DNA from 2 places in the Paraburkholderia sp. BR10954 genome. Region 2 is predicted to be linked to the other one. Evidence: predicted binding sites of a transcription regulator. Region 2 holds the regulator's gene; the other holds the start of a gene.
What was found. Region 2 encodes LexA, which represses DNA repair genes until DNA is damaged. Its sites were predicted from a motif close to ACTGTATNNNNATACAGT; they were not measured.
Positions count from the first base shown of each region.

Region 1: the regulator LexA is predicted to act here: its motif matches at 1,858-1,875, upstream of AB4Y34_RS13740 (PA0069 family radical SAM protein).

Region 1 covers NZ_JBFRCK010000007.1:218,458-227,118, reverse strand. Annotated here, with positions in the region: gene AB4Y34_RS13750 (D-amino acid dehydrogenase) at 1-1,119, opposite strand, end outside; gene AB4Y34_RS13745 (Lrp/AsnC ligand binding domain-containing protein) at 1,300-1,788, shown strand; gene AB4Y34_RS13740 (PA0069 family radical SAM protein) at 1,931-3,082, shown strand; gene AB4Y34_RS13735 (NINE protein) at 3,114-3,581, opposite strand; gene AB4Y34_RS13730 (sorbosone dehydrogenase family protein) at 3,779-4,963, opposite strand; gene rpsP (30S ribosomal protein S16) at 5,135-5,389, shown strand; gene rimM (ribosome maturation factor RimM) at 5,524-6,258, shown strand; gene trmD (tRNA (guanosine(37)-N1)-methyltransferase TrmD) at 6,284-7,051, shown strand; gene rplS (50S ribosomal protein L19) at 7,198-7,584, shown strand; gene AB4Y34_RS13705 (CoA pyrophosphatase) at 7,672-8,430, shown strand; gene AB4Y34_RS13700 (CobD/CbiB family protein) at 8,580-8,661, shown strand, end outside.
Region 2 covers NZ_JBFRCK010000025.1:64,027-72,687, reverse strand. Annotated here, with positions in the region: gene cysW (sulfate ABC transporter permease subunit CysW) at 1-717, opposite strand, end outside; gene cysT (sulfate ABC transporter permease subunit CysT) at 714-1,610, opposite strand; gene AB4Y34_RS28555 (sulfate ABC transporter substrate-binding protein) at 1,772-2,818, opposite strand; gene lexA (transcriptional repressor LexA) at 3,129-3,779, shown strand; gene AB4Y34_RS28545 (hypothetical protein) at 3,902-4,246, shown strand; gene AB4Y34_RS28540 (DUF2939 domain-containing protein) at 4,366-4,983, shown strand; gene AB4Y34_RS28535 (universal stress protein) at 5,056-5,523, opposite strand; gene nodI (nodulation factor ABC transporter ATP-binding protein NodI) at 5,863-6,777, shown strand; gene AB4Y34_RS28525 (ABC transporter permease) at 6,797-7,624, shown strand; gene AB4Y34_RS28520 (hypothetical protein) at 7,672-8,094, opposite strand; gene AB4Y34_RS28515 (LysR family transcriptional regulator) at 8,379-8,661, opposite strand, start outside.

The DNA of each region.
Region 1 (8,661 bases), on a different contig from region 2:
CAGGTTCGGCACCGGCGTGCGGCCGACGATCGGCGTGCTGTCCGGCGTCATTGGCCGTAGACCGGTCCAGAACGTCGCCTTCGACGTGTCGCCGCCGCCCGGGAACAGGTCGTTCACCGAAAGCTCGAGCGTCTTGCGGCGCGCCTCGCGCAGTGATTTGTCGAAGCCCACGACCTCAGCCATGCCGCCGACGCGAATCCGGTCATCGAAGCGCGTGATCGCGATCTTGTAGGTCTCGTCGAGCACGGTCGACACCGGCGCGGCAGCCGCGTCGACGATCGGCGCGGTGATCGAATAGCCCTTCAGCGGATAGACCGGAATCTTCACGATACCGTCGAGGAAGCGCGTCGAGTACGAGCCGAGCGCCACCACGAACGAGTCCGCGCGCACCAGTTCGCCGCCGCACTGCACGCCGGCGATGCGGCCGCCCGCCATCGCGAGCGCGTCGATCGGCGTGTTGTAGCGGAACTTGACGCCCAGTTGCTCGGCTAGTGCCGCGAGTCGCGTCGTGAACATCTGGCAGTCGCCGGTTTCGTCGCCGGGCAGGCGCAGGCCACCGGTGAGCTTGTGCGACACCGCGGCGAGCGCCGGTTCGGCCTTGCCGAGTTGGTCGGCGCTCAGCAGTTCGTACGGCACGTTGGCTTCCTGCAGCACGGCGATGTCTTTCGCGGCGCCGTCGAACTGCTGCTGCGTGCGAAATACCTGCAGCGTGCCACCGGTGCGGCCTTCGTACTGGATGCCAGTGTCGGCGCGCAGCGCCTGCAGGCAGTCGCGGCTGTATTCGGCGAGCCGCACCATGCGGCCCTTGTTCACCGCATAGCGCGGCGCCGTGCAGTTCTGCAGCATCTGCCACATCCATTGCAGCTGGAACGCGGTGCCGTCGAGGCGGATCGCGAGCGGCGCGTGCTTCTGGAACATCCACTTGACGGCCTTCAGCGGCACGCCCGGCGCGGACCACGGCGACGCGTAGCCCGGCGAGATCTGGCCCGCGTTGGCAAAGCTGGTTTCGAGCGCCGGGCCGGCCTCGCGATCGATGACGGTCACTTCGTGACCGGCGCGTGCGAGGTAGTACGCGCTCGTTACACCGACGACGCCACTGCCCAAAACGACGACTCGCATAGCTGCTCCAGATATCCAAAAATTGAGTGAGGGCAAGGCGCGTTTCGCTGGATTCGATCTGCTTCGATTCAACGAGCTGCAACGTGAGGTGAAATGCCGTCTGCCCAGTGTTAACCGCTATACTATTAACAGTGAAGCAGGTTTTGTTATCGTATTTTCATCATTTTCAGCAAAAACACTATGCGTACCCAGCGCCATCCCGTGCGGGCTCTCGATAAGCTCGATCACAAGATCCTGCGGCTCCTGCAGCAGGACGGCCGTATGGCGATGAAGGACCTGGCGGAACGGGTCGGTCTGTCGGTGACACCTTGCATCGAGCGCGTCAAGCGGATGGAGCGCGACGGCGTGATCACCGGCTACTACGCGCGCGTGAATCCGGCAGAACTGGGCGCGGCGCTGCTGGTGTTCGTCGAGATCACGCTCGATCACAAGAGCGGCAACATGTTCGACCAGTTCCGCCGCGAGGTGCAGAAGATCCCCGAGGTGCTCGAGTGCCACCTCGTGTCGGGCGATTTCGACTATCTGATCAAGGCGCGCATCGGCGAAATGGCCGACTACCGCAAGTTGCTCGGCGACATCCTGCTGCAGTTGCCGGGGGCGGTGCAGTCGAAGAGCTATGTGGTGATGGAGGAAATCAAGGAGACGCTGATCATCGCGGTTACCGACTAAGTGCCTGATCGCTGACGGGGCTGGTCGCGCATCTCGCGGCACACGAAGTGCTCGACAAACGGCGTAGATACTGTATATTTATACAGGTGTTTGCGCCGTTTTCTTTTGGCGCTTCGTTTGCGCTTGCTTTGCGTGGCCCGCCGTGGATGACCCCAACACCCCTGACATTCCCGAATTTCCGATCGCGCCGCCGGCGCCTCGCAAGGGGCGCGGTGCGGTCACGAACCTCCAGGGCCGCTACGAAGTCGACCAGCGCGAGGCCGTCGACGACGGCTGGCAGGCGGCCGACGAAGACGGCGAGCCGAAGCTCCTGCGCACGCAGGTGTTCGAGGAGCGCGCGAAAACCATCCTCACACGCAACGCGTCGCCGGACATTCCGTTCAATGTGTCGCTGAATCCGTATCGCGGTTGCGAGCACGGCTGTATCTATTGCTTCGCGCGGCCCACGCACAGCTACCTGGGCTTGTCGCCGGGGCTCGATTTCGAGAGCCGCATTTACGCGAAGATCAACGCGCCCGAACTGCTCGAGCGGGAACTGTCGAAGAAATCCTATGTGCCCGAGCCGATCGCGCTCGGCGTCGCGACCGACGCATGGCAGCCGGCCGAACGCGACTTGCGACTTACGCGTCGGGTGATCGAGGTACTCAGCGAGCGCAATCACCCGTTCGCGGCGATCACCAAATCGTCGCTGATCGAGCGCGATATCGACCTGCTCGCGCCGATGGCGGAGCGCGGGCAATTCATGGCCGCGATCACGATCACCACGCTGGACGCCGACATCGCGCGCACGCTCGAACCGCGCGCGGCCACGCCGTCGCGCCGCCTGCGCACGATCCGTACGCTCAGCGAGGCGGGCATTCCGGTCGGCGTCAGCATCGCGCCAGTGATCCCGTTCGTCACCGAACCGGACATGGAGCGCGTGCTCGAAGCGTGCGCGGAAGCGGGCGCCAGCAACGCGAGCTATATCGTGCTGCGCTTGCCGTGGGAGGTCGCGCCACTGTTCAAGGATTGGCTGAGCGCACACTTCCCGGATCGGGCCGAGCGCGTGATGAACCGTGTGCACGACATGCGGGGCGGCAAGGATTACGACTCGTCGTTCTCGACCCGCATGAAGGGAGAGGGGTTATGGGCGGATCTGCTCAAGCAGCGCTTTCACAAGGCCGCGCGCCGGTTGGGGCTGAGCGGGCGTGACCGCGGCATTCTCGACATGTCGCACTTTCGCCGGATCGAGTCGCCGCGAGCCGAGCAGGCGAGCGCACCGGCGCCTGACAATCCACAATTGAGGCTTTTCTAGCGAGCAGGAATGCCTGCTGGGCCCACGGGTGTTACTGCGAAATCGCTTTGGCCGCTTCGACCTGGCTTTCGAAGTAGGTCTGGAACGCGAGCGCGAGACCGGTCATCAACAGAAACGCACCAATGAGCAGCGAAAAGATCACGACGAAAATGACCGTCCAGCCTGAGCGGCTTTTGCGTTGCGTGTGGGCGTTGAATTGCGCATCCCATTTCTGATCCGGACGCAGCCCGTAGACGAGCGCGGCCAGAAACGCAGCGAACAGTGAAACCGCACCGATCGACGCGAGCACCCAGCCGAGGATCGACGCGCGCTCGGTCGCGATCAGCAGCATCACGCCGGGAATGCCGATCAGCGTGCCGAGCAGATGCGTCCAGCCGAAGATGTCCCGGATGCCATATAGATAGAAGCGGTGGGCGCCGAGGCTGCCGAACAGGAACGCCAGCGCGGCGGTGAGCGTCTTGGATCTGAAGCGCGGGGAGGTCGAGGCAAAGGTGGACATGAACGCGTGGGCAGAGTGACAGGCGGTCGAAAGGAGCGGTGTGCCGCAGGGCGCGGACCGACGCGCATTCTACGCCTGCGGCGGGCGGGTGGTTACGTTGAGGGCGAGCGCCCGCGCTGAAAGCGGGGCGGCGGCATGCGCCGGAACTGGCAGAAGACCAGTGCAGCCGCTCAGCCGGACATACATGCATCCGCGCTCTACGGCGCCGAATACGTGACGCGATAGATCGCGCCGGCGGTATCGTCGCTGATCAGTAGCGAACCGTCCGGCAGCGGCAGCACGTCGGCGGGACGGCCCCACACCGATTCGCCGGGTTGCAGCCAGCCTTCGGCAAAGACTTGCTGGCGTGCGTGGCTGCCGTCAGGGTCGGTGATCACGCGCACCACGCGGTAGCCTACCTTCTTGCTGCGGTTCCACGAGCCGTGCTCGGCGATGAAGATATTGTTGCGGTAGTCGGGCGGAAACATTGGGCCGTCGTAGAAGCGCATGCCAAGCGCCGCCACGTGCGCGCCAAGCTTGACCACGGGCGGCGTGAAGTCGCTGCACGGATGATCCTTGCCGAACTCGGGGTCGGGCGTGTCGCCGCCGTGACAGTACGGAAAGCCGAAGTTCATGCCGACTCGTGACGCACGGCTGAGCTTGTCGCTCGGAATGTCGTCGCCGAGCAGGTCGCGACCGTTGTCGGTGAACCACAGTTCGTGGGTGACCGGATGCCACGCGAAGCCAACCGAATTGCGGACGCCGCGCGCGACGACCTCGTAGTGGCTACCGTCCGGGTCCATGCGGCCAATCAGCGCAAAGCGGTCCGGATCTCTCTGGCAAATGTTGCACGGCGCGCCTTGCGGCACGTACAGCTTGCCATCCGGGCCGAACGCGATGAATTTCCAGCCATGATGCGTGTCCGTCGGCAGCTTGTCGGTGACGACGACCGGTTTCGGCGGATCGTTCAGGTGCGAGTCGATCGCATCGAAGCGCACGATTTTCGACACGGCCGACACGTACAGCGCGCCATCGCTCCACGCGACACCGGCGGGCATCTGCAGCCCGGACGCGATCACGTGGCGGCCCGTCACGCGGCCGTTCCGCAGTTCCAGCGCATAGACGTGCCCATCGTTGCTGCCCACGTACAGAATGCTCTTGGGCGATAACGTCATCGCGCGTGCGCTCGGCACGTCGTCCGACAACACCTCGATGTGAAAGCCCGGCGGCAGTTTAATTTTCTCGATGGGTAGCGCGGCGTTTGCCGTCAACGCCTGCGCGGTGAGCAACGTGGCCGCCGCCGCGCGTAGAATCCGGCTGCGCGGGGTGCGCGAAAGTCCAGCAAAGCGCACGAAAAAGGCAAAAAAGGCGAATGGAAACAGGAGGTTCGGTTGGCGTTGCACGCGCGCTCCTTCAGGTAATTCGGGCGTTTGAGCGGGTTCTCGCACCTCTTGTAGAAGGCCGGTGCGGCCCTGTTCCACAGTTTATCCCGGTAAGTGTTTGTTATGGCGTCGGTTTCCCGCTATAATCGCGTGTTTCAGTCGTTCCGAACCCCGGTTTTCAAGGATTCTAGTATGGTCATCATCCGCTTGGCTCGTGGCGGCTCCAAGAAGCGCCCGTTCTACAATATCGTCGCCACCGACTCGCGTAGCCGTCGTGACGGCCGCTTCATCGAGCGCGTCGGTTTCTACAACCCGGTCGCTACGAAGGGCGAGTCCCTGCGTATCGCTCAGGATCGCCTGACGTACTGGCAAGGTGTTGGCGCGCAGCTGTCGCCGACCGTCGAGCGTCTCGTGAAGGAAGCCCAAAAGGCACAGCCGGCTGCTTGATATGGCAGCCCGCGGGCGTATCGTCGTCGGTTCGGCCGGCGGCTCGCGCAACTCGCGTGAGCAGTCCGATGCGCAATTTGTGTTACTGAAGCAGACGCCAAAGCCGGCTGCGAAGTTGTTGTCGAGGTTATTCGATGTCTGAGCGTGATTCCGGCAGTTCTGGTAGCGCCAAGGCAGCTTCGCGCGCAAAGGCGTCTGGTCAGGCGTCGTTCGGCGCATTCGTCCGCAAGCCGGTCGAACGAACCGACGGCAAGTTGAAAGAGGCGCAGGCCAAGGTAGCGAACGCGGGTTCGGAAGCTGCAGAAATGCGCATCGAAACGGCGGCGAGCTGGCCGGCCGATGCGGTCGAAGTCGGCGCAATCGTCGACGCCTATGGTCTCAAAGGCTGGGTCAAGGTGGCCGCGCATGCGGATGCCGGGCAGGGCGGCGACGCCTTGCTGAGCGCGAAGCGCTGGTGGCTGCTGAAAGGCCAGGAGCGCAAATCGGCGCCGACCTTGCAGGCCAAAACGCATAGCGACAGCGTGGTCGCCCGTCTGGGTGGCATCGCTGACCGCGATGTGGCGCTGGCTTTGCGCGGCTCTCGCGTGTACATCAGCCGTAGCGAATTTCCGGCGCTCGAAGCCGACGAATTCTACTGGGTCGATCTGATCGGCCTGGACGTGGTGAATCTCGCTGGGCTCAGCCTCGGCAAGGTCGCCAGCATGATCGACAACGGCGCGCAGTCGGTGCTGCGCATCGAATACCCGGCTACCGATAGAAGCGGCAAGCCGATCGTAGGCGAGCGTTTGATCCCGTTCGTCGGCGTCTTTGTCAAAACGGTGGACCAGACGGCCAAGCAGATCGTCGTCGACTGGGAAGCTGACTATTGAAATCTATCGTTGAGTGGGGAGAGCGATGCAGTTCGATGTCGTGACGCTCTTTCCAGAAATGTTCCGCGCGCTGACTGACTGGGGTATCACCAGCCGGGCCGCGAAGCAGCAGCGTTATGGGTTGCGTACGTGGAATCCGCGCGATTTCACGACCGACAACTACCGCACCATCGACGATCGCCCATACGGCGGAGGCCCCGGCATGGTCATGCTGGCTCGGCCGCTCGAAGATGCGATCAGTGCCGCGAAAACGGCGCAGTCGGAGCAGGGCATCGGCGCGTCGCGCGTCGTGATGATGTCGCCGCAAGGCGCCACGCTGAATCACGAGCGCGTGATGAAGTTCGCGACCGAACCCGGTCTGATCCTGTTGTGCGGGCGTTACGAAGCGATCGACCAGCGTCTGCTCGACCGTGTCGTCGACGAGGAAGTCAGCCTTGGCGACTTCGTGCTGTCGGGCGGCGAACTGCCCGCGATGGCATTGATGGATGCGGTCGTGCGTCAGTTGCCCGGAGTGCTGAACGACTCGCAGTCGGCGGTGCAGGATAGTTTCGTCGACGTGCTGCTCGATTGTCCGCACTACACACGTCCCGAGGAATACGAGGGCGTGCGGGTGCCCGATGTGCTGCTCGGCGGCCATCATGCGGAAATCGAAGCGTGGCGGCGGCGCGAAGCACTGCGCAACACGTTGAACAAACGGCCCGATCTGATCGTGAAGGCCAGAAAGAAAAGAATGCTGAGCCGTGCCGACGAGGCGTGGCTCGCAAGTCTCGCGAAGGAAGAGCCGAAGGCCTGAGGCTCCGGTCTTTCGAGCGGACAAAAGGCGGTGCCGCACATGCGTGTGCGGTGCCAGATGTGAACCCATCCTCTATCGGGGCCGTAGCCCAACGCAGTAAGCGTGGGCAGGTACGAACGCCGACAAGATGGATCTAGGAGTCAGTGATGAATCTGATTGCAAAACTCGAGCAGGAAGAAATCGCGCGCGTTCTCGGCGAAAAGACCATTCCGGATTTTGGTCCGGGCGATACGGTCATCGTCAGCGTGAACGTGGTTGAAGGCACGCGTAAGCGTGTGCAGGCTTACGAAGGCGTCGTGATCGCCAAGCGTAACCGTGGTCTGAATTCGTCGTTCATCGTCCGCAAGATTTCGTCGGGCGAAGGCGTCGAGCGTACGTTCCAGACGTATTCGCCGCTGCTGGCAAGCATCGTCGTCAAGCGTCGCGGCGATGTGCGTCGTGCGAAGCTGTACTATCTGCGCGAGCGTTCGGGCAAGTCGGCTCGAATCAAGGAAAAGCTGGTCTCGAAGGACCGCGCTCCTTCCGAAGCGTAAATGCTGTAAGAAAAAGCACCCCTCGCGGGTGCTTTTTTGTTGGCCAGGTCAAAATAGCGGCATGTCCCCGCTCATCAGAGAGACCCGTTGATCCGCCCCGTCTTTGAGCCCGAAACTCTGCCTGTCATCGCGACGGGCGCCGATCTGCCAGCGGTCACGGGCGAGCGTCTGACGCCCGATGCACTACGGGCGCGCTTCGATCGGCAACTTGCCTGGACCCCCGAAAAAATTGCCGATGCGCCGTGGCGCAACACCGACCTCGACCCACGCGTGGCCGCGGTGCTGGTGCCGCTCGTCGTGCGTGCGCGAGGCCTTACCGTGTTGCTCACGCAGCGCGCGGACCATCTGAGCGATCACGCCGGCCAAGTGAGTTTTCCCGGCGGCCGCCAGGAACCGTTCGACGCCAATGCGACCGCCACGGCGCTGCGCGAAGCGAGTGAAGAGGTGGGTCTCGACTCGTCGCGCGTCGAAGTCCTCGGCGCGTTGCCCGACTATCTGACTGGCACCGGCTTTCGCGTGTCGCCGATCATCGCTCTCGTGCACCCGCCGTTCTCGCTTGAGATCGATCCGCTCGAAGTCGCCGAGGTTTTCGAAGTGCCGCTCGCGTTCCTGATGGACCCGTCCAACCACGAAGAGCGGCTGTTCCGCTACGAGGGCGGCGAGCGCCGCTTCTTCGCGATGCCGTATCCGCGCGGCGAATTGACGGTGGCTCCGGAAGCCGCCGAGCAGCACGGCGGGCAACACCCGCAGACGGCCACGCCAGCGGCCGTGCAAAGCGGCCATCATTTCATCTGGGGCGCGACGGCCGCGATGCTGCGCAACCTGTATCGGTTCCTCGCCGCGTGAGAGATATGACTCGCATCGACGCGCCGACGATGCGAGTTGCGAGAACGACGCACTTGTTGGCGCTTTGTCAGCGTCCGCGTTCAGACTCATCCGACCCTGTGCTATCGTTATAGAACAATCGTAAAAACTTAAAAAGCACGGCGCATCGCATGACTTTTTTCTCCGTATTGCTGGCTCTGATCATTGAACAGGTACGCGCGCTATCGCCGAACAATCCGGTATCTGCGTTGC
Region 2 (8,661 bases):
GTCGGTCTGCCCGCGAATATGGCCGGACACCACCGACACCGCACCGAACTCGCCCATCGCGCGCGCATTGCACAGAATCACGCCGTACAGCAGGCCCCACTTGACGTTCGGCAGCGTCACACGACGGAACGTCTGCCAGCCCGATGCGCCGAGCACGTGCGCGGCTTCTTCCTCGTCGTTGCCCTGCGCCTGCATCAACGGAATCAGTTCGCGCGCGACGAACGGGAACGTGACGAAGATCGTCGCGAGCACGATGCCCGGCACCGCGAAGATGATCTGCACGTTGTGATCTTCGAGCCACGGGCCGAACCAGCCCTGCGCGCCGAACATCAGCACGTAGATCAGACCGGAGATCACCGGCGACACCGAAAACGGCAGATCGATCAGCGTGGTCAGCAGTGCCTTGCCGCGGAAGTCGAACTTCGCGATACACCACGACGCCGCGAGGCCGAACACGAGGTTCAGCGGCACAGCGATCGACGCGGTGAGCAACGTGAGCTTGATCGCCGACAGCGCATCCGGATCGGCGAGCGCTTCGAAGTAAAAGCGCAACCCCTTATTCAGCGCCTGATAGAACACCGCGGCGAGCGGCACGACCAGAAACAGCGCGAGAAACAGCAGTGCGACGCCGATCAGCAGCCAGCGCACGACGGGCGGTTCGCTGACCGGATCGGGGCGACGCGCACCGCTCGCCGGGTTGGTCGGAAGACGGCTCATTGCACACCCCCACCGATTGCCGCGACGCTCGTGGCCACGGGCGCCGGCCCCGCATTGCCGCGGCTCGTGCGCCGCTGCAGCCACCACTGCAGCGTGTTGATCAGCAGCAGCATCAGGAACGACACGACCAGCATCACGACCGCGAGCGCCGTCGCGCCCGCATAGTCGTATTGCTCGAGCTTCGTGATGATCAGGAGCGACGTGATCTCCGACTTCATCGGCACATTGCCGGCGATGAAGATCACCGAGCCGTATTCGCCGAGCGCGCGCGCGAAGGCGAGCGCGAAGCCGGTCAAGAGCGCCGGGAACACGGCCGGCAGCACGACGCGGCGAAACGTGAGCCAGCGCGACGCGCCGAGGCACGCGGCCGCCTCTTCCTGCTCGCGCTCGAACTCCTCGAGCACCGGCTGCACCGTGCGCACGACGAACGGCAGGCCGATGAACGTCAGCGCGACCAGCACGCCGACCGGCGTGAACGCGATCTTGATGCCGAGCGGCGCGAGGAACTGGCCGATCCAGCCGTTACCCGCATACACGGCCGCGAGCGAAATGCCCGCGACCGAGGTGGGCAGCGCGAACGGCAGATCGACGACCGCATCGACGATGCGCTTGAACGGAAACGTGTAGCGCACCAGCACCCACGCGACGAGAAAGCCGAACACCGCGTTGATCAGCGCGCCGCCGAGCGCCGAGAAGAACGTCAGCCGATACGACGCGAGCACGCGCGGCGACGCCACCGCGCGCACGAACTGGTCCCAGTCGAGCGTCGCGGTTTTCAGAAAGGTCGCCGCCAATGGAATCAGCACCACGAGGCTCAAATAAGCCACCGTGATGCCGAGTGTCAGGCCAAAGCCGGGCAATGCGCTCGGCTTGCGGAAGGTCAACGTGGTCATGCTGGATACTCGTTCATGGTTGATGCTCGCGCGGTTGTTCGTCTTGCGGTGTTGCGGTACTGCGGTACTACCGCCCTGCTGGCCACCGGGTCCAGGTTAGCCGAAAGCGCGCCCATTGGGCGCGCCCTTGTTGCCTGTGCCCGTGCTCCAGGCGATGGTTGTTACTGCGGCTGATAAATCGAATCGAACACGCCGCCGTCCGCGAAATGGGTCTTCTGCGCGTTGGTCCAGCCGCCGAACGAATCGTCGATCGTGTACAGCTTCAGCTTCGGAAACTTCGCGGTCAGATCGGCCGGCACCTTGTTCGAACGCGGACGATAGAAATTGCGCGCGGCGATCTCCTGCCCTTCCTCGCTATACAGGAAGTTCAGATACGCGTCGGCCAGCTTGCGCGTGCCGTGTTTGTCGACGACCTTGTCGACCACCGCGACCGGCGGCTCGGCCAGGATGCTCACCGTCGGCACCACGATCTCGAACTTGTCCGGACCGAACTCCTTCACCGACAGAAACGCCTCGTTTTCCCACGCGATCAGCACATCGCCGATACCGCGCTGCACGAAGCTGGTGGTCGCGCCGCGCGCGCCCGAATCGAGCACGCCGGCGTTCTTGTACAGCTTGCTGACGAACTCCTTGGCCTTCTGGTCGTTGCCGCCCGGCTGATGCTCGGCGTACGCCCACGCGGCCAGGTAGTTCCAGCGCGCGCCGCCCGAGGTCTTCGGATTCGGCGTCACGATCGACACGCCCGGCTTCACCAGATCGTCCCAATCCTTGATGTGCTTCGGGTTGCCCTTACGCACCAGAAACACGATCGTCGACGTGTACGGCGATGCGTTGTCCGGCAGACGCTTCTGCCAGTTCTTGTCGACGAGCCCCTTGTTCGCGATGGCGTCGATGTCATATGCGAGCGCGAGCGTCACGACGTCGGCCTGCAGACCGTCGACCACCGAGCGAGCCTGCGCGCCCGAGCCGCCGTGCGACTGCTTGAAGGTGACGGCTTCGCCGGTCTTGGCCTTCCATTCTTTGCCGAATGCCTGATTGATGTCCTGATACAGCTCGCGCGTCGGATCGTAGGACACGTTCAGCAGCGTGGTGTCGGCGTGCGCGACGCCGCTTGCGCCAAACATGCCGAGCGTACCCGCCGCGCCGACGGCAAGCGCCGTGATCACTTTTCTGGTTCGAGCCGCGAGCCCCGTATGCCGATGGTCCATTTCAATATTTCTCCGCGTGATGTCCGCTGCTGAGCGTCTGGTGTTGTTTTGCGTCGCGGTCACGTGCACATGAGCGCTAACCGGAAGCCAGTCTATCGAAGGGCTTTCATCATTAAAAATAATGTTTCTTCATTTTTTAATGCTCAAAAGTGGTAACGGCAGACGCGCCGGCTGTTCAGACGTGGAAATCGTCGTCATGTCGCCGATAAACGACGCCCCAGCGCGCCCCTTGCGTCGAACTTAAAGTAAAGCTTGAAATGCGCCGAATACTGTATAAAAATACAGTCACCTGTTCATACATACAGTGGCCATGACCAAACTCACCGCACGACAGCAGCAGGTTTTCGATCTGATCCGCCGCGCGATCGAACGCACCGGCTTCCCGCCCACTCGCGCGGAAATTGCCGCCGAACTCGGTTTCAGCTCGGCCAATTCCGCGGAAGAGCATCTGCGCGCGCTGGCGCGCAAGGGCGTGATCGAACTCGCGGCCGGCGCGTCGCGCGGCATCCGCCTGCTGTCCGGGCAGGAGGATGCGCCGCACCAGTTCACGCTGCCGCATGCGGGCCTGATGCAGTTGTCATTGCCGCTGATCGGCCGGGTCGCGGCGGGTAGCCCGATCCTCGCGCAGGAACATATCTCGCAGCACTACGCGTGCGACCCGGCGCTGTTCTCGAGCAAGCCCGACTACCTGCTGAAGGTGCGCGGCCTGTCGATGCGCGACGCCGGCATTCTCGACGGCGACCTGCTCGCGGTGCAAAAGCGCAGCGAAGCGAAAGACGGCCAGATCATCATTGCGCGGCTTGGCGACGACGTGACGGTCAAGCGTCTGAAGCGCCGGCCGAACGGCATCGAACTGATCGCCGAAAACCCCGACTACGACAACATCTTCGTGGAAACCGGCAGCGCGGATTTCGCGCTCGAAGGGATCGCGGTCGGGCTGATTCGCCCCAGCGAGTTCTGATCTTTATTGCCGGAACGCTCGCGCCGGTTTGTCCGAACCAAGCCGCATTAACGCCCGCATTAACGCCCGCATTAACGCCCGCATTACGCCGCGCATTCAAGCCGCATCGTCTGGAGAGACTCATGGAACGCCTTGCCCGCCTGCTGCCTTTTCGCCAGTTCGGCCGTCTGCGCCATCTGCGCAAGCTCACGCCTTGCGCGCCGATCGAGGCGCCCGCGGCGCGCACGCCGTCGCTGTTCGACGTGCCTGCCGAAGCTTGCGGTCTGCCGTCGTCGTTGCCGGCGTTTGCGCGCGTATCGCTGAATTCGGCGCTGAATATCGCGGAGCCCGCGCGCCGCGCTCCGGTGCGGGTCTATCATGGACCGTCGCGACTGATCATGGTCGGCACGGTCGACGCCGTATGCCGTATGATCGATCGTTGCATAGCCGACGAAGCCAACGTGCACGGCGCGGTGTTCGAAGCCTGAGCGAATTCTGAGCACGCATGCAATAAGCACTTCGGATGTTCAGAGATTCGCGTGGGATGGGATCGTTTCGACCTCGCCGTGGTCGACGTTAGATCATCACTGACGTGGAGTCCCATTCGATGACCATTCCGAAACGCACACAGGGCAGCGCCACCCGGCCGCTGCTGATCACGCTGATCGTGGTGATCGTGATTGCCGCGCTGGGGTTTATTTACGCGTCACCGTATCTCGCGGTGAACAATCTGAAACGCGCGGCAGACGCGCGTGATGTGCAAACCGTCAATCAGTACGTCGACTTCCCTGCGCTGCGCGATAGCCTGAAGCAGCAGGTGGGCGCGATGCTGACGCGCCGCCTCGAAGCGGATGCCGGCAACAAGATGGCCACGATCGGCGCGGTGATCGGCGTGACACTGATCGGCCCGCTCGTCGATGCCTATGCGACACCCGACGGCGTCGCGGCACTGCTCAACGGCATGCCGCCGCGCGGCACACCGGGCGAGCAACCGGCAGCACCGCCAGCCGCAGGCGGCGAAGCGCCGGCCGCATCGGCCGCGGGCGACACCACCATGCACGCAAGCGCGCCGCCGCCCGGGCGTCAAAGCACGGCCGGCTATCGGAGTCTCAACGAGTTTGTGGTCACGTACCGGCGCGGCGAAGGCAACGCGAACTATTCGGCCATCTTTCGTCGCGAAGGTCTGGTCACGTGGAAGCTCGCGGCGATCAATCTGAACGAGTGAGGGTTCAAGCCGTGAACTGCGGAGATGCGCGGGCTGGCCATTGGAGCCAGCCGCGTGTCAGGTTTGTTCCTATTACGCCGCGGCCGCCTGCTGCTGCTCCTGCGCGGACGAGCATGCCACCAGAATGCTGCACGACACGCGGTCGAGCAGCGGCGTGTTGCCCGCCCCCATCCACCACCTCGACAAACCGGTCCGGCAGCGATGTCCCACCACCACGAGGTCGACGTGCAACTCGTTGGCAAGATTGGCGATCTCGTCGATCGGATGACCGAATGCGAAATGCCCCTGCGCGTTCACGCCTCGCTCGGTCAGCCAGTTCACGCCCTCCTGCAGAATTTCGCGGGCCGTTTTTTCGAAGCTTCCGCAGGCCACATCGGTCAATAAGCCCGCGCTTTGCGCGATGCTGGAACGCATGTCTACTACCGACAGCAGATGCGTTTCCGCCTTCAGGTCCAACGCCAGATCGGCGCCGCAACGCAGGGCTTTGCGGCCTTCGCGCGAGCCGTCGTAGCACAACAGGATTTTCTGGTAGCTCGCCATCTGTCTTCTCCCATTCGCGCGGAAAGCGCGGTCTGAATCAATCATGGTGCGCCGCAATTCAGCTTGCAAGGGATGGAAAACGCTAAGTGCATAGTCGGTGCGTGCTGAAGCCGTCTGCACAAGCGTTGGGCCACCTGGAGCAGTGTTCGCACACGTTTGCGGCACCGCAAAACTTCGTATGCGAACGCATCGCATCCCATGCATTACGCGTTCCCGGACACCCGCTCGCGTCAGTGGCCGATACCCTAGAATAGGCGGCCTGTGCGCAATGCGTGCGTCGCAGGTATGTTGTGTGTCTTGCGCGTACGTTATGTCTTCTTCCGGAGCCTCGCTCGAGTCATGCCCGCAGCCCCCATCGAATTCCATCAGGTCAGGAAAAACTATGGCGAAAAAACGGTCGTCGACGGATTGTCGTTTCATGTGAACACCGGCGAATGCTTCGGGCTGCTCGGCCCCAACGGCGCCGGCAAGACCACGACGCTGCGCATGCTGCTCGGCATCGCGGCGCCCGACGCCGGCGCGATCCGCCTATGCGGCGAACCGATCCCTGGCCGCGCGCGCCTCGCGCGCTCGCGCGTGGGCGTGGTGCCGCAGTTCGACAACCTCGATCCCGATTTCACCGTGCGTGAAAATCTGCTCGTGTTCGGCCGCTACTTCGGTCTGAGCGCCGCGCAGTGTCGCGCGGCGGTGCCGGGTCTGCTCGAATTCGCCCGCCTCGAGCACAAGGCGGACGCACGCGTGAGCGAACTGTCGGGCGGCATGAAGCGGCGCCTCACGCTGGCGCGCGCGCTGATCAACGATCCCGACGTGCTGATCATGGACGAGCCGACCACCGGTCTCGACCCGCAAGCGCGCCATCTGATCTGGGAGCGACTGAGATCGCTGCTCGTGCGCGGCAAGACCATCCTGCTGACCACGCACTTCATGGAAGAAGCCGAACGGCTCTGTCATCGACTGTGCGTAATCGAGGAAGGACGCAAGATCGCAGAAGGCGCGCCGCGCGAGCTGATCGAGTCCGAGATCGGCTGCGACGTGATCGAGATCTACGGTCCCGATCCGTTTGCATTGCGCGACGAACTCGCGCCGCTCGCCGAGCGCACCGAGATCAGCGGCGAGACACTGTTCTGTTACGTGAACGACGCGCAGCCCGTGCATATGCGCCTGAAGCAGCGCGCGGATTTGCGCTATCTGCATCGGCCGGCGAATCTCGAAGATGTGTTTCTGCGGCTCACCGGCCGCGAAATGCAGGACTGAACCCGCAGCGAGAAACTTGATGGACGCACGCACTTACGAAACCCAAGAAGGCACGCCATCGGCGCAAGAGCCGTTCGGCGCCTTCCCTGCCAATGCCACGAACTGGATCGCGGTATGGCGCCGCAACTATCTGGTGTGGAAGAAGCTCGCGATTGCGTCGATGTTCGGCAACCTCGCCGATCCGATGATCTATCTGTTCGGTCTCGGCTTGGGGCTCGGGCTGATGGTCGGGCACGTCGACGGCGTGTCGTATATCTCGTTCCTCGCGGCGGGCACGGTGGCGTCGAGCGTGATGATGTCGGCTAGCTTCGAGTCGATGTATTCGGGCTTTTCGCGCATGCACGTGCAGCGAACGTGGGAGGCGATCATGCATACGCCGCTCACGCTCGGCGATATCGTGCTCGGCGAGGTAGTGTGGGCCGCCAGCAAATCGGTGTTGTCGGGAGTGGCGATCATGCTGGTGGCGGGCGCGCTCGGCTATGCGAGTTTTCCGTCGATGCTGCTCGCGCTGCCGGTCATCGTGCTGGCCGGTCTCGCGTTCGCGAGCCTCGCGATGATCGTGACGGCGCTCGCGCCGTCGTACGACTTTTTCATGTTCTATCAGACGCTCGTGCTCACGCCGATGCTGCTGCTCTCCGGCGTGTTCTTTCCGATCTCGCAGCTGCCCGGCCCCGCTCAAGCGGTGACCGCCGCGCTGCCGCTCGCCAATGCGGTCGATCTGATGCGCCCGGCGATGCTCGGCCGGCCGATGGAGCACGCGGCGCTGCATGTGAGCGTACTGGCCGCTTATGCAGTCGGCGGCTTTATCGTGTCGGCGATCCTGTTTCGGCGCCGCATGATGAAGTAAGCCGAGCGCGCCGGTCGTCGCTCTGCGCGTTTGCTATCGTCGCGCGCTCAGTCCTCGTCATCGGTCCACGGAATGTCGACGTCGGAGATGAACGCGACCGTCGCGAACGGGCCGCCCTCGTGACGCCCGATCTTGCCATCGGCGCGCTGCCATTCGACCCGGAACACGGTGGCCGGATCGTCCGCGATCAGCCGCACCGTGCGTAATTCATCGGGATCGGCATCCTCGACCGGACCGTCGAGCGAGATCAGCAGCGCCTGCGGCCATAAACCATCTGCGGGATCGTAGATCTTGTCGCCGTCGTGAATCAACGTGAAGGCTTCCACGCCGATGGTCGCCGACGCATCGACGATCATCTTGGCGAGCGCACGCAACAGCGCGGTCGCTCTCGCCGAATTTGCCTGGCGGATCGCGAGATCACCGCGCGTGAGCGCCTGCTCGAGTTTCGGATTGGTTTTCTGTTGCGCCATGGATGTGTTGGTCCTATCGCTCTGTTGTGGGCAACGCGCCATCGGGACGACGCGCCGCGTTTCTTTTTGGGGGTGCATCTATTGCCGCTTGTGTGCATTGCAGCATCGCGGGCTGCGCGGCCGGTCCGCGCTTCGACTGCCGTTGTTCTGCCGTTTCCCCCGATCGTGGCGCGCACCATCAGGGCCGTTTTCTCAGGGCCGTCCTTTGCCGTCCACCACAGTTTAGGTCGTGATGCGGATTCAGGGAGAACATTTGCCGCTTAGTGCGTGGCATGTGTCGCATTTCATGCATCGGCTCGCCGGCGACGCGGCGTGTGCTTGCCGCGCCCTCGGTCCGCCTTCGAGGCCTGAGCCCCGGCAGGATTCGGATCCGCGATCCGTGCGATCAGATGGTCGCGAAACGCCCGCACCGACGGCGGCAACTCGCGCCCCGCCATCGTCTGCACCTGGATACTGCGCTGGCGCATCTGCGGGTCGGTCAGCGGAATCACGACGAAGCCGTCGGCCGCATAGCGGTCGCGCACCGACAGCAGCCCCGTGAACATGATCGCGCCGGACTTCTGCGCA